Alkalinema sp. FACHB-956: one gene and its partner. The main gene of each other region encodes a partner of the protein of the gene in region 2 in a complex. Links are inferred from orthologs where the notes say so. Each region holds a gene or a part of one and is shown on either strand. Other genes may lie near its edges.

Evidence for each region.
Region 1: the proteins of secA (region 2) and secY are in contact, whole or in part, in a crystal structure (PDB 3DIN), measured with the Thermotoga maritima proteins. The link is inferred for Alkalinema sp. FACHB-956 from one-to-one orthologs. Residues at the interface, in WP_004082002.1 of Thermotoga maritima: Glu261, Ala262, Arg263, Lys300, Ala301, Arg302, Thr303, Ile304, Ile305, Leu323, Tyr324, Asp325, Pro326, Val329, Ser330, Tyr333, Ile336, Lys340, Phe345, Val349, Glu363, Phe364, Tyr374, Ser375, Gly376, Gly377, Glu393, Ile395, Thr482, Ser483; in WP_004081795.1 of Thermotoga maritima: Glu108, Gly109, Glu110, Glu111, Ala236, Glu237, Arg238, Arg239, Ile240, Thr241, Ile242, Gln243, Tyr244, Ala245, Arg246, Arg247, Val248, Thr249, Gly250, Arg251, Arg252, Val253, Tyr254, Gly256, Ala257, Ser258, Thr259, Tyr260, Leu261, Pro262.

Annotation. Positions count from the first base shown.
Region 1 is NZ_JACJRC010000002.1:11,128-17,505, reverse strand. What follows is about bases 1-2,988. They hold secY (preprotein translocase subunit SecY), read right to left. Parts: upstream 2,153-2,988; coding sequence 848-2,152; downstream 1-847. Other genes in these bases: rpsE (30S ribosomal protein S5), read right to left, coding at 2,815-2,988; rplO (50S ribosomal protein L15), read right to left, coding at 2,347-2,793; H6G21_RS03460 (adenylate kinase), read right to left, coding at 285-848. Also shown: more of rpsE, read right to left, coding at 2,989-3,336; rplR (50S ribosomal protein L18), read right to left, coding at 3,349-3,711; rplF (50S ribosomal protein L6), read right to left, coding at 3,715-4,260; rpsH (30S ribosomal protein S8), read right to left, coding at 4,284-4,688; rplE (50S ribosomal protein L5), read right to left, coding at 4,711-5,256; rplX (50S ribosomal protein L24), read right to left, coding at 5,322-5,639; rplN (50S ribosomal protein L14), read right to left, coding at 5,640-6,008; rpsQ (30S ribosomal protein S17), read right to left, coding at 6,023-6,271; rpmC (50S ribosomal protein L29), read right to left, coding at 6,279-6,378. UniProt on the Escherichia coli protein: The central subunit of the protein translocation channel SecYEG. Consists of two halves formed by TMs 1-5 and 6-10.
Region 2 is NZ_JACJRC010000004.1:211,517-218,291, forward strand. What follows is about bases 2,379-5,763. They hold secA (preprotein translocase subunit SecA), read right to left. Parts: upstream 5,387-5,763; coding sequence 2,579-5,386; downstream 2,379-2,578. Other genes in these bases: H6G21_RS07935 (phycobilisome linker polypeptide), read right to left, coding at 5,710-5,763. Also shown: H6G21_RS07920 (NAD(P)/FAD-dependent oxidoreductase), read right to left, coding at 1-1,395; H6G21_RS07925 (SDR family oxidoreductase), read right to left, coding at 1,487-2,272; more of H6G21_RS07935, read right to left, coding at 5,764-5,973; H6G21_RS07940 (phycobilisome rod-core linker polypeptide), read right to left, coding at 6,008-6,775. UniProt on the Escherichia coli protein: Required for protein export, interacts with the SecYEG preprotein conducting channel.

The DNA of each region.
Region 1 (6,378 bases), on a different replicon or contig from region 2:
TCCTGGGAAAAATAATGAAGAAAGGCAACAACAACCTAAACAACTAACCGAAAAACTAACCCATGTAATCACAAATTAGTCTGTTCGTGAACCCTGAGCTTTCGGGATCTGGCTTGAATGCTGATTGTGGCTTTTGCGTCTTGGTTGCAAAGGATTGATGACGGCAATCGCTTTTTGAGTCTAGCTTATTTCATCCCGAAGACTGGGTCGGGACAAAAGTGGGGATCGCACTACACTACCGCTGGACAGGGCAGGTGGCACGATCCCCAACCCGTTTCAGGGGCCTAAGCAACGGCGGCTTTCAAAGCTGCTGTGACAGCGTCCATGCTTTGGTTCCCATCGATCGTCACTAAAGCGTTTTTAGTCTGATAAAAGGCAATTAGCGGCGCGGTTTGTTCTCGGTACACATCGAGACGACGACGAATGGTGGCTTCGTTGTCATCAGAGCGCCCACTGTCTTCGCCCCGCTTAACCAGACGCTGCACCACCACCTCATCCGGAACATCCAGATTGATCACCCGATCGCATTCCTGGTGGATTTCTTGGAGCAAGGTGTCTAGAAAACCCGCTTGGGGTTCATTACGGGGAAACCCATCAAGAATCCAACCTTTTTGGGCGTCGGGTTCCTGAAGTCGCTCCCGAATCAGGTCAATGACCAGGCTATCGGGCACCAGTTCCCCAGCATCCATATACTGTTTGGCTTTGACCCCCAGTGGGGTTTGATGGGCGACTGCGGCTCGCAGGATATCCCCGGTAGAAATATGGGGAATGCCCTGAGATTCCGCGAGCAACTTGGCCTGTGTGCCTTTACCAGCACCGGGTGCACCGAGAAAAATCAACCGTGTCACTATTGTTTCACCATCCCTTCGTAACGCTGAGAAATGACATAGGTTTGAATCTGTTTCGCTGTGTCAATCGCCACGCCGACCAGAATCAACAAGGAAGTGGCCCCAAACCCTTGGAAGGTGGGAACGCGGGTCGCACTTTCTACAGCGGTGGGAACGATCGCAACCACTCCTAAGAAGATAGCCCCCAGGAAAGTAAGGCGATTCAGCACCTTTTCTACGTAGTCGGTGGTCGCCTTACCAGGACGAATACCGGGAATGCTGGCTCCCATTTTCTTCAGGTTCTTCGACATCTCATCGGGCTGAATCACCAGAGAGGCATAGAAATAACTGAAAAACAGAATCATCAACAAATAGATGATGTCGTAGACAATGCTACCAGGCCGTAGATAGGTACCGATAAAGTTACTAATGCCCTGATCCTTAAAGGCACCAGCTAGCAAACTGGGGAAACTTAAGACCGCTGAGGCAAAAATAATTGGCATCACCCCCCCCTGATTTAAACGCAGGGGCAGGTAGCTGCTTTTTTCTAGATAGGTACGACGACCCACCTGGCGACGGGCCGAAATGATCGGAATCCGGCGAGTGCCCTCTTGAACAAAGACAATTCCCACCACCATGGCCAGGAATACCAAGAGCAGGACGATCGCGCCACCCACGGATTCTCGACTTCCGGTTTGCAGCAGTTCAAAGGTTTTGCCCAGGGACTGGGGTAATGTGGAAACAATGTTGAGAAAAATCAGCAAAGACGCCCCATTACCAATGCCGCGTTCTGTAATCAGTTCTCCGACCCACATGACAAACATCGAACCGGCGGTCAGGGTCAGCACGGTTTCAAGGACGAAGAAGGGCCCCCAATTTTGAGCAACCGGCTGCAAAAGACCAAACGTGAGAATTGTACTTTGAATAATTGCCCAGCCCAATGCCACGTAGCGGGTAATCTGGGAAATTTTTCGACGTCCCGCCTCCCCTTCGTTTTTTTGCAAGTCTTCCAGCTTGGGGATGGCGGCGGTCAACAGTTGCAGAATAATCGAAGCGTTGATGTAGGGAATAATCCCTAGGGCAAAGACTCCCAAGGTTTTTAACCCCCCGCCCGCAAACAGGTCTAGGAAGTTTAAAACCCCACTATTGGAAAACAGTTCACTAAATCGAGTGCGATCGATGCCTGGAACTGGAATGAAAATGCCCAACCGCAATAGAACCAACAGACCGATCGTCAAGAGCAAGCGACCTCTCAGTCCTGCTGCCTGCGCCATCTGCATGAAAGTTTCCTGTGCGGTAGGAGCCTTATCGCGATTAACGACCATAAGGGAATTCCTCTCAACCAACTGCCGATTGAATGCTCATTTTAAGAGAAGCACCAATCCTCCCCAACTGAACCATGAGAATTTCCATGGCGATTGAGCTGTGGAGGATACCTTGCATAATCGATTATGTTATGAATTCACAAATTTTAGGGACGTTCGATCGAACGTCCCTAAAGCAATTTGGAGATAACGGTTTAGGCTTCTACTTCGCAACTGCCACCGGCAGCTTCGATTTTTTCCTTAGCAGAAGCCGTAAATGCAGCAGCTTTTACGTTCAGTGCCACGCTCAGCTCACCAGTCCCCAAAACTTTCAGGGGGCCGTCATCCTGAGTCAGGATGCCAGCTTCTAGCAAGCTTGCCAGGGTGACTTCGCTGTTAGCGGCTAGCCCGGAGAGGTCTTCCAAGTTGACAATCGTAAACACCTTGCGATTGATCAGCGGAAAACCCTTCAGTTTGGGCAGGCGACGGTAGAGAGGAGTTTGACCCCCTTCAAAACCGGGGCGAGTCGGACGGCCCGAGCGAGACTTTTGACCCCGCATACCAAACCCACAACTCGCACCTTGGCCAGCAGCGATACCACGACCGACGCGACGGGCGCGCTTTGTCGAACCCTTTTGGGGTTGTGCATCAGCGAGTCTCATCGTGATTATCCTCTCTTAGAACTAGGAGTAAATTTGCTCGAGGGAAATGCCACGCTCCTCAGCAACCTGTTGGAAGGTGCGTAGGGAATCTAGGGCTTCCAAGGCGGCACGGGCATTGTTCAGAGGGTTGTTGGAGCCCAACTGCTTCGCGAGCACGTTTTTCACGCCTGCGAGTTCCAGTACCGTCCGCACTGCACCTCCAGCAATTACCCCTGTACCAGGAGCCGCTGGACGCATCAGAACCTTTGCACCCACCGATCGCCCAGAGGAGGGGTGGGGAATGGAACTGGACTTGGTGAGGGGTACTTCTACGAGGTGCTTCTTGCCATCTACAACGCCTTTTTTGACAGCGCCGATGACATCGCTGGCCTTACCCACGCCAACGCCAACCTGACCTTTTTCGTTACCGACGATCACGATCGCCCGGAAACTCAGCTTTTTACCGCCCTTGACCACTTTGGTCACCCGACGAATTTGCACGACCCGCTCTTGCCAGTCGGACTTCTCTTCCCGGGCTTTGGTATTTTTACGACCTTTCGCCATTGTTTGCCTCTTTTAGAAATCTAGACCGCCTTCACGGGCTGCATCAGCTAGGGCTGCGACGCGACCGTGGTAGAGATTACCACCGCGATCGAAGACCACTTGCTGAATTCCCTTTGCCAATGCACGCTGAGCAACTAACTTACCCACTTCGCTAGCAGCGGCACAGTTTGCGCCATTCTCCACTTTGTCCCTCAGTTCTGGATCAACGGTCGAGGCAGACACCAGAGTACTGTGGGTCGTGTCATCAATCACTTGCACATAGATGTTTTCGCGGGAGCGAAAAACAGCCATCCGAGGACGATCAGACGTTCCGGCCAACGCTCGGCGAATCCGGGCATGGCGACGACGGGTTAATTCTTTACGACTTGCTTTCATGGCTTACTTCTTCTTACCACCAGTCTTACCAACTTTGCGCCGGACAGCCTCACCAGCGTATCGGATACCCTTACCTTTGTAAGGTTCTGGCGGACGGACTGCACGAATCTTGGCAGCCGTGTTGCCGACTACTTCTTTGTCAATCCCACTCACCGTGACGTTCGTGTTATTTTCCACCGCAAAGGTAATCCCTGTGGGGGGCACGATGTTCACAGGATGGCTGTAGCCCATGCTCAGGTTCAAGTTTTGTCCCTGAACCGCAGCCCGGTAACCGACCCCTTGGATTTCCAGTTTGCGCTGGAAGCCTTGGGAAACCCCTTCCACCATGTTGGCAACAAGGGTACGGCTGAGACCGTGGCGCTGACGGGCAACGCGGGAGTCATCTTTACGAGCGACGATGAGGGTATCCCCGTCCTGGGTCACCGTCACTTCTGGCACGAGGGTGCGGGTTAGTTCGCCCTTCGGCCCTTTTACCGTAATGGTTTGACCGTCAATGGTGACGGTTACCTTAGCGGGAAGATTAATTGGACGCTTTCCAATACGCGACATTAGCTAATCACCTCGATGACGAATTACCACACGTAGCAAAGCACTTCGCCACCGACGCCCGCTTTGCGTGCCTCCCGATCGGTCATGATGCCGCTGGAGGTTGAGATCACAGCGACCCCAATTCCACCCAGCACCTTGGGTAGATCCTTACAATTGGAGTAGACACGCAGACCAGGCTTGCTCACCCGCTTCAGGTTGGTGATCAGCGGCTTGCTGCGATTTTTGCCTTTGTACTTCAGCGTAATTACCAGATTGGTTTGTACACCTTCACCGGCTTCTTCAAATTCACCGATAAACCCTTCCGCCTTGAGAACCTGAGCAATGCTACGGGTCATCTTGGTTGCTGGCACTTCGGTGGTTTCATGACGGGCCAATCCGGCATTTCGGATGCGCGTCAACATATCTGCAATGGTGTCGTTAACTGCCATAGTTTCCTCTTGATGAAACCGATTAATTCTCGCGGAAGGGCATTCCGAATTCCTTCAGCAGGGCTCGACCTTCTTCGTCCGTACCAGCGGTCGTAATGATCGAGATATCCATCCCTCGAATCTGATCAATGCTGTCATATTCCACTTCAGGGAAGATCAGCTGCTCCCGCAGACCCAAGGTGTAGTTTCCACGGCCATCAAAGCTCTTCGGGCTAATCCCACGGAAGTCACGAATCCGGGGCAATGCTAGGTTGATCAAGCGATCCATGAAGGCATACATCCGCTCAGAACGCAGGGTCACCATGACCCCTACGGGCATACCTTGCCGAATCTTGAAACCTGCGATCGCTTTCTTGGCTCGGGTGACAACCGGGCGTTGACCGGTGATGATCGCAATTTCATTGATGGAAGCTTCCAATGCTTTAGCATTCTGGGATGCTTCGCCTAACCCCCGGTTCACCGTAACCTTCACGAGCTTAGGCACTTGGTGAATGTTCTTGTACTGAAATTGTTCCATTAACTTCGGAACAACTTTCTCGTTGTAAGTGGTCTTCAGACGTTGTGTCATACCTTCAAAATCCTTTCCCTGGGCTTGGTCAGGGAAGCTTAGGTCAATGGTTGTTCGTCGGGGGACTAATCAATGATTTCGCCCGTCTTCTTCAGCATGCGCACTTTCTTACCATCTTTGATGGTGTAGCAGACGCGGCTAGCTGTTTTTTCCTTGGTGGAATACAGCATCACTTTGGAGCTATGGATGGGGGCTTCGCTGGTTTGGATTTGCCCAGATTCGCCTTCTTGCTGAGGCTTGACGTGCTTCGTCCGGATATTCACGCCTTGCACAACAACTTGGCTTGCACCGGGGAGTGCCTTAATCACTTCGCCGATTTTGCCCTTATCTTTACCTGAGATCACCTGAACGGTGTCACCGGTTTTAACGTGGATTTTCGCCATTTACAGTACCTCCGGAGCCAGCGAGACAATCTTCATGAAGTTCTTATCGCGCAGCTCACGAGCCACTGGCCCAAATACACGAGTTCCCCGTGGGTTGCCATCATTGTTGATGATGACCGCTGCGTTGTCATCAAAGCGGATACTCATACCGCTATCACGACGCAGGGTTTTGCGGGTACGCACCACAACCGCCTTAACCACATCGGATTTTTTCACGCCCATGTTGGGCGTAGCATCCTTAACTACGGCTACGATAACATCGCCAACCCCAGCGTAACGGCGGTTTCCACCACCCACAACACGAATACACATCAGCTTCCGAGCGCCGCTGTTATCCGCCACATTCAAATAAGTTTCCTGTTGAATCATGACGCTATCCCTCTCTAGCTTTGAGCAGTAGTCAGGATGTCAACCACAGCCCAGCGCTTGGTACGGCTGAGGGGTCGAGTTTCCTCGATGCGCACGCGATCGCCCACTTTGCACTTGTTCTCTTGATCATGTGCTTTGTAGCGCTTGGTGCGGACAACGATTTTGCCGTACTTCGGGTGAGCAGCGCGGTTTTCCACTGCCACCACTACGGTCTTGTCCATTTTGTCGCTAACGACTAAACCAACTCTCTGTTTGACTGCCATTGGAACCCTACTCCGCTTCAGTTGCTGCCTTGATTTGACGCTCCCGCTCCACGGTCATCAGTTGCGCCAGTTCATGCTTTGCATGCTTGAACTCGTGGGGCTTCTCT
Region 2 (6,775 bases):
ATATTGACGATTCGACCAGCGAATCAGGCGAATCCAGAAGCGAAAACGGTGGGCAATTTCAGCGTAGGAAATTTCCGGTTGGGCCAGCAGGCTAAAGAGGGGCGGACTGATCCAACCAGGAAACCAGCGGCTGAGTTGACTTTGCAGGCCCATGGCAAGGTTAAAGATCAAGGACAACCCTTTGGCTTGGGGGCGCAAATGGGCATTCAAGTCCGTAATGGCATGGCCTTCCTTGACCTGCTGGGTGGAATATTGGGAGAGTACCGTGGGCAGATGATCCGCCTCACTTTGTAACAGGCGATCGAGGGCCACGACATCGGCAAAGGCTGCTTGGCACCCCTGGGCTAGGGCGGAGGACATGCCGTGGGCGGCATCCCCGATCAGTACTGCTTGGCCGGGGGTATCGTGGTAGCGGCTACAGCGAGTTTCGACAATGCTGGAAGGCCGCTGGTTGAATAGCGCTTGGGCCGTGGCATCGGCGATCGCTAAACCCGGTAACCACTGTTCAGCCATTTGTGTTTGAAAATCCTGTGGACTGGCGATTCCCGGCGGATTGCCGATCGCGCGATCGGATGCTTGCTGCCAAAACATCAGGACGCAGAGGCGATCGTCTAATTCGGGAATTGCAGCACCGGAGAATTGATTGGGAGGCTGACCGGGAAGGGAAATTGTTTGGCGGAAAAAGTAGGACGTATCGCTGGAAAATTCCGCTGGCCGGGGGACATGCAGGACTTTCCAAACGGCGTTGAAGTAGGACTGGTGGAAGTCGAAGCCCGGTTGTTTCAGGAAGGCATTGCGCACCCCAGAATGGACGCCATCCGCACCGACTAGTAAATCGTAGGATTGCTGCACAATGTTCTGGTCGGCTTTCTGGTCGGCTTGCGGGTTAGCTTTCTGGTCAGCTTGCGGGGCAGCCTGAACGATCGTCAGTTGCCGTTGCTTCAGATCAATCTCACGACAAGTTGCATTAAAAATCAGTTTGACTTGGCGATCGGGGTGTTTTTCCAGGCATTGCTCCAGGGTGTCTAACAGGGCAATACACAGGTGATTGCGATTAATCAGGAGGCTAAATTTTTCCGGATCGGAACTGCGTTGGAAGGTTTTCCATTGCTTTAGTTTTTGGGAATAGACTCCGGTTTGCCGAATTACCATTCCCCGTTGGCATACCGCTGGCCACAGTCCTTCGATCGCCTTCAGGTGGGCTTGGCCCCGTTCCGTTAGGCTAATGACAAAGGCGCGATCGGATGAATGCGTGGATGAATTCGCTGGGGAATCGGCCAATCGCGGATCACTGCGCTGGTCGTAAATCGTGATTTGGTAGTGGGGCGATCGGGCGAGTAACCGATGGGCTAGCAGTAACCCCGCTGGCCCCGCCCCGATAATGACAACTTGCATAGAGCAACTTAATGACGACAATCGGCCTAGGGACTCTGTGACGATCGATGCGGACTGGATTGAGACTCGAGACTACAGACCGGGTTCGAGACTACAGATCTGGCGTGGTTTGGGCAAACAGTGGGGCAAAGTCCGTGGTGACGATCGCGGTCGCATCGTTCTCGGGCTTAGAAATCACATCAAAGGCTTTGTTTTTGGCAGTGGGGCAGCGCAGCGCCTGCACCACTACTTCCGCCACATCGGCACGGGGAATCGAGGGCGCAATACCGTTGGGGGCTTGGGTGAGCAACACATCATCTTTCCCCACTAGCAATTCCCGCACTCCACCGGGTTGATCCAGCAAGCCCCCGGCGCGAATAATCGTATAGTCAACGCCAGAGCCAATCCCAGCGTCGATTAAGTACGCTTCTGCCTTGCGTTTCCAAATCAAAATATTGCCCTGTCCCAGTTTATTGAGGGGATGGTTTTCCTGGGTGCCGCCCATGGAGCCAACTAGGACAATGTGCTGCACCCCAGCGGCGATCGCGGCGTCAATTTGGTTGATCTGACCTTGGTAATCAACGGCTTCGGGCATTCCCCCTGGTTCAAATTCAAACTCTGGTCGTTCTCCGGGCGCAGGGGGCGCTTTCATGCGGGGAGTCGCACTGGTCAGGATGACTAGGCAGTGGCAACCCTCGAGGGCAGCGGTGAGGGTGTCCTTGGCGGTAATATCCCCGAAAAAGAAGCGATCGACGGAACCAAAGAGATCCTGAGCCTTGGCTTGCGATCGGGCAAAGCCAAAGGCATTAAATTCCTCGGGATGTTGCAAGAGTTTTTGCAAAACGAGGGCTCCTGTGCGCCCGGTGGCCCCTGTGACTAAAACCTGTTTCAACGCCATAAATCTGGGGGAAATTTGTGTTGTTAACCATCAACCATTGTCGATCATACCAACCCTCGATTTCCCAAAGGTCAATTGGCCAGAATTCTAGTGAGTGGGTGCCCAAAGTCTATGGTTCGATGGCGATCGATGACCTCAACAAATCAATGGCTGTAACCATGGGTTGTAACCATGGGCAATATTTATTGGTGATATTTATCACCGATAAATATCACCAATAAATATTGCCGATAAATATTGCCGATTAAAAAATCCCTCTGCCAGTGCTGGAGAGGGATCAAGAAGAGATCTTTCAGGTTCTGGAGTCTAAACCACTTCCGAAGTCTCTTCCACTTCTACTTGGGGTTGGGGATTGAACTGGAACAACGAGTACACTACATCACGGCGGATGTTGATCATCATTTCCAAGAACAATTCGTAGCCTTCGCTCTTATATTCAATCAATGGATCCTTTTGGCCATAGCCCCGCAGCCCCACTGACTCCCGCAGGCCGTCCATCCCTTGCAGGTGCTCCCGCCAGAGGGTATCAATCCGTTGCAGGATGAAGAATCGTTCTGCTTGGCGCATTAGACCGGGCTGGAGTTGATCGATTTCCACTTCCTTGAGGTCGTAGGCAATCCGGATCTGCTCATGCATGAAGGTCTTAATTTCTGCCATGGACAGGTCGATTAATTGCTCAGGTTTGAGATCTGCGAGCAGATAGACAAACTCCTGGGTTTTGGACACCAGCTTGTCCAGTTCCCATTCTTCGGAGGGCAGTTCGGGATTGATATACGCTTCCACGATGTCATCCATGGTGCGTTCGGCGTATTCAATCACCAATTCCTTCAGGTCTTGTTGTTCGAGCACCCGACGACGGACGGCGTAAATGGCTTTCCGCTGGTTGTTCATCACTTCGTCGTATTCAAAGACCTGCTTCCGGATGTCGTAGTAGTAGGTTTCAACCTTCTTCTGCGCCCCTTCCAGCGATCGTGTGAGCATTCCTGACTCGATCGGCATATCTTCTTCCACGCGGAAGGCATTCATCAAGCCTGCCACCCGATCGCCGCCAAAAATCCGCAACAGGTTGTCCTGCAAACTCAGGAAGAACTTGGTGGTACCGGGGTCACCCTGCCGCCCAGCCCGACCGCGCAACTGGTTATCGATCCGGCGGGATTCGTGCCGCTCTGTCCCGATTACATGCAGCCCCCCTAGGTTGACCACTTCTTCGTGTTCCCGATCGGTGAAGCTATCGTACTCACCGCGAATCTTTTTATAGGCTTTCCGCAGGGCTTGGATCACCGGGTCTTCCGTAGGTGCTTTTTCCGCTGCCGTGGCGATCTTATCTTCCGCTTCCAGTTCCGCTAGGCTGCGTTCGCCGTACTCCTTCACAGCGAGATCAACGGCAGCTCGCAGCAGATCTTCCGCTTCCTTAGAAATTTCGATCGGGAAAATTTCAGGACTGGCTTTCCAGGTTTTCACCTTGCGTCCAGCCCCAAAGCCTTGGCCACCCTCGCGACCACCGGGGACAAAGCCCTGTCCGGCAAAGTCCATGTCATCTTCCGGCGCAACAATCCGGGGCATGAAATACTCCCGAATTTTTAACCGCGACATATAGTCGGAGTTCCCACCCAGGATGATGTCCGTTCCCCGACCGGCCATGTTGGTTGCGATCGTCACTTGGCCTTTGCGTCCGGCCTGAGCGACAATTTCCGATTCCCGTTCTACATTTTCAGGTTTGGCGTTCAGCAGGTTATGGGGCACCCGCAGTTCCGCCAGCAAACCGGAGAGCAGTTCCGATTTTTCCACACTAGTGGTGCCCACCAGCACAGGTCGCCCGCTTTCGTGCATTTCAGCGCATTCCTGGGCGATCGCTTGCCACTTGGCTGGCTCCGTTTTGTACACCACATCAGAGAGATCCTTCCGCTGCCGGGTGCGGTTGGTGGGAATAATCGTTACTTCCAGGTTGTAGATTTTTTCAAATTCCGCTTCTTCCGTTTTGGCGGTTCCCGTCATTCCGGCTAACTTGGGATACAGCAGGAAGAAGTTTTGGTAGGTGATGCTGGCCAGGGTCTGGGTTTCGTTTTGGATTTCCACCCGTTCTTTGGCTTCGATCGCTTGGTGCAGGCCATCACTCCAGCGCCGACCCGGCATCACCCGCCCGGTAAACTCATCCACAATGACAATTTCATCATTGCGGACGATGTAGTTCACATCTTTGATAAACAGTTCTTTTGCCTTGATGGCATTGAAAATGTAGTGCGCCCAGGGATCTTTGGGATCAAACAGATCTTTGACGCCTAGGAGTTGTTCTGCCTCGATGAAGCCTTCGTCGGTGAGGAGAATGTTCCGCTGCTTCTCATCTACCTCGTAATGGTCATCCTTATTCATCCGTAAGGCGACTTCTGCCGCGCCCATGTATTTCTCCGTGGGACGCTCCACTTGACCGGAAATAATCAGCGGGGTGCGGGCTTCATCAATCAGGACGGAATCCACTTCATCGATGACGCAGTAATTGAAGGGGCGCTGCACCACCTCCTGCATCGAGGTCGCCATGTTATCCCGCAGGTAGTCAAATCCCAATTCGCTGTTGGTGGCATAGGTGACGTCGCAGGCATAGTTGCGTCGCCGTTCCTCCGGAGTCATACTCTGCTGGATCAGCCCTACGCTCAACCCGAGGAAGCGGTGCACCTGTCCCATCCATTCTGCATCCCGGCGAGCCAGGTAATCATTCACCGTCACCACATGCACCCCCCGTCCCGTCAGGGCGTTGAGGTAAGCAGGCAGGGTGGATACTAGGGTTTTGCCTTCCCCGGTCTTCATTTCAGCAATTTGGCCATTGTGCAGAACGATACCGCCCAGCATCTGCACATCAAAGTGGCGCATTCCCAGGACACGCTTCCCGGCCTCCCGCACGACGGCGAAGGCTTCGGGCAACAGATCGTCGAGCATCTGTTTGCGCTCGTTGTCGTTTTTGGCCTTGTCCAGTCGCTGCCGAAACTCTGCCGTTTTCGCCACGAGTTCCTGATCCGACAGGGGAGCGATCTCCTCTTCTAGGAGTTTGATTTCTGTAACGATCGGTTGGAACTTTTTGAGCTTACGGGCATTGGGGTCGCCCAAAAGAGCTTTCAGCATGGCGGAGACTAGTGACCGTTTATCAAGTGGATTCTTCTGATGCGATGGCGCATAGAGGCTCGAGTTTCCAGGAAACCCAAGTCTCTCAATCCTATCACTTCGTTTCCCTTGGGAACGGTAGAGATGACCGCACTCAAGCAGAACTCGGCCCACTCCCTGTGCAAAAAGCAATAAAAGTGGGATAACTCCAAGACATTAAAAATATCCAGAAGTTTTTCCCACTGATTTTAGATTGCAACTCTGAATGACGGACTACTAGCAATCAGTAGCAGCTTTGAGCTGATGGTTGAACTGATGAGAGTACCCTCTCACTAGTTGTCGGACTAGTTGTCGGATTCCCCTTGGGCGTTTGCCGCATCGGGGCCAGCATGAATGGCTACAATTCTGCCGCCAAGACGGTTAATCCGCTGCATCACTTCGTTCATCCGGTTAAAGGGCACCTGAATCAACGTTGTGCTGCTCTTGCGAATTTCGTGGTTGTTTTGGGCAGTTTGCTCACTCTGCCGTAGCCCTTCCACTTCATACACAAAGGTGCGATTGTTGGACGTGGTGCTAGAAGCTCGGGTGAGAACAGATTGTCCAAGCATGCAAATAACCTCCTGAATACGCTGAGGACTAAACTTATTGAGCGAGGGTTACGCTGGCTACTTTGCCGCCCAATTGGTTAATGCGTTGGAGTGTGCTCGACAATTGATCGTAGGGCACCACAAATTCGGTGTTGCTACGACGCACTCGAGGATAGCGAGGCAGGGAAATGCCCGATACTTCGATGCGGTACAGTCGAGTTCCGGTTCCGTACATCGGGACTGCAAAGGCTCGGCTGGGCGCAACGCTCCGAGTCGCTGGTTTGTAAGAGAACCCAGCACCTGCACCCGAAGGGCTGACGACTGCCGAGGCAGAATTGCGAGCCAGTTCCGTTGCTAGACGCGACGAAGCCCCACCCACTTGGGAGCGATCGCTGGTCGCATAGCCACGATACAGTTTGAACATCCGGGTGAAACCAACCATTTTCTGGCCAGTTTGGGTGGAAAATCCCCGATAGTAAGGTACGATGTTGTCCCCAAAGCTGGCATCGTATTCATTGGAATCAATGAAGGAATCGATGTCCGCATCGTACCCTTCGTTTTGGTAGCGATCGAGGTGTTCAATCACTTCCGCTTCATCATAGGGAGCCCGTCCCAGCAGATGTTTGAAGTTCAGCTCGATCACGCGGGTTTGGAAGTGCGGATAGAGGAACTTGTTCTTGTAGAGCTCGGATTTAGCCAAGGCGCGCACGAATTCGCGAACCGTTAATTGGCCATTCACCAAGAGGGACTCCAGCGCGGTCAAACGCTCCGAGGCCATCAGGTGATCATTGCCCAAAACCTGACGGTAAATCGCATTGATGAC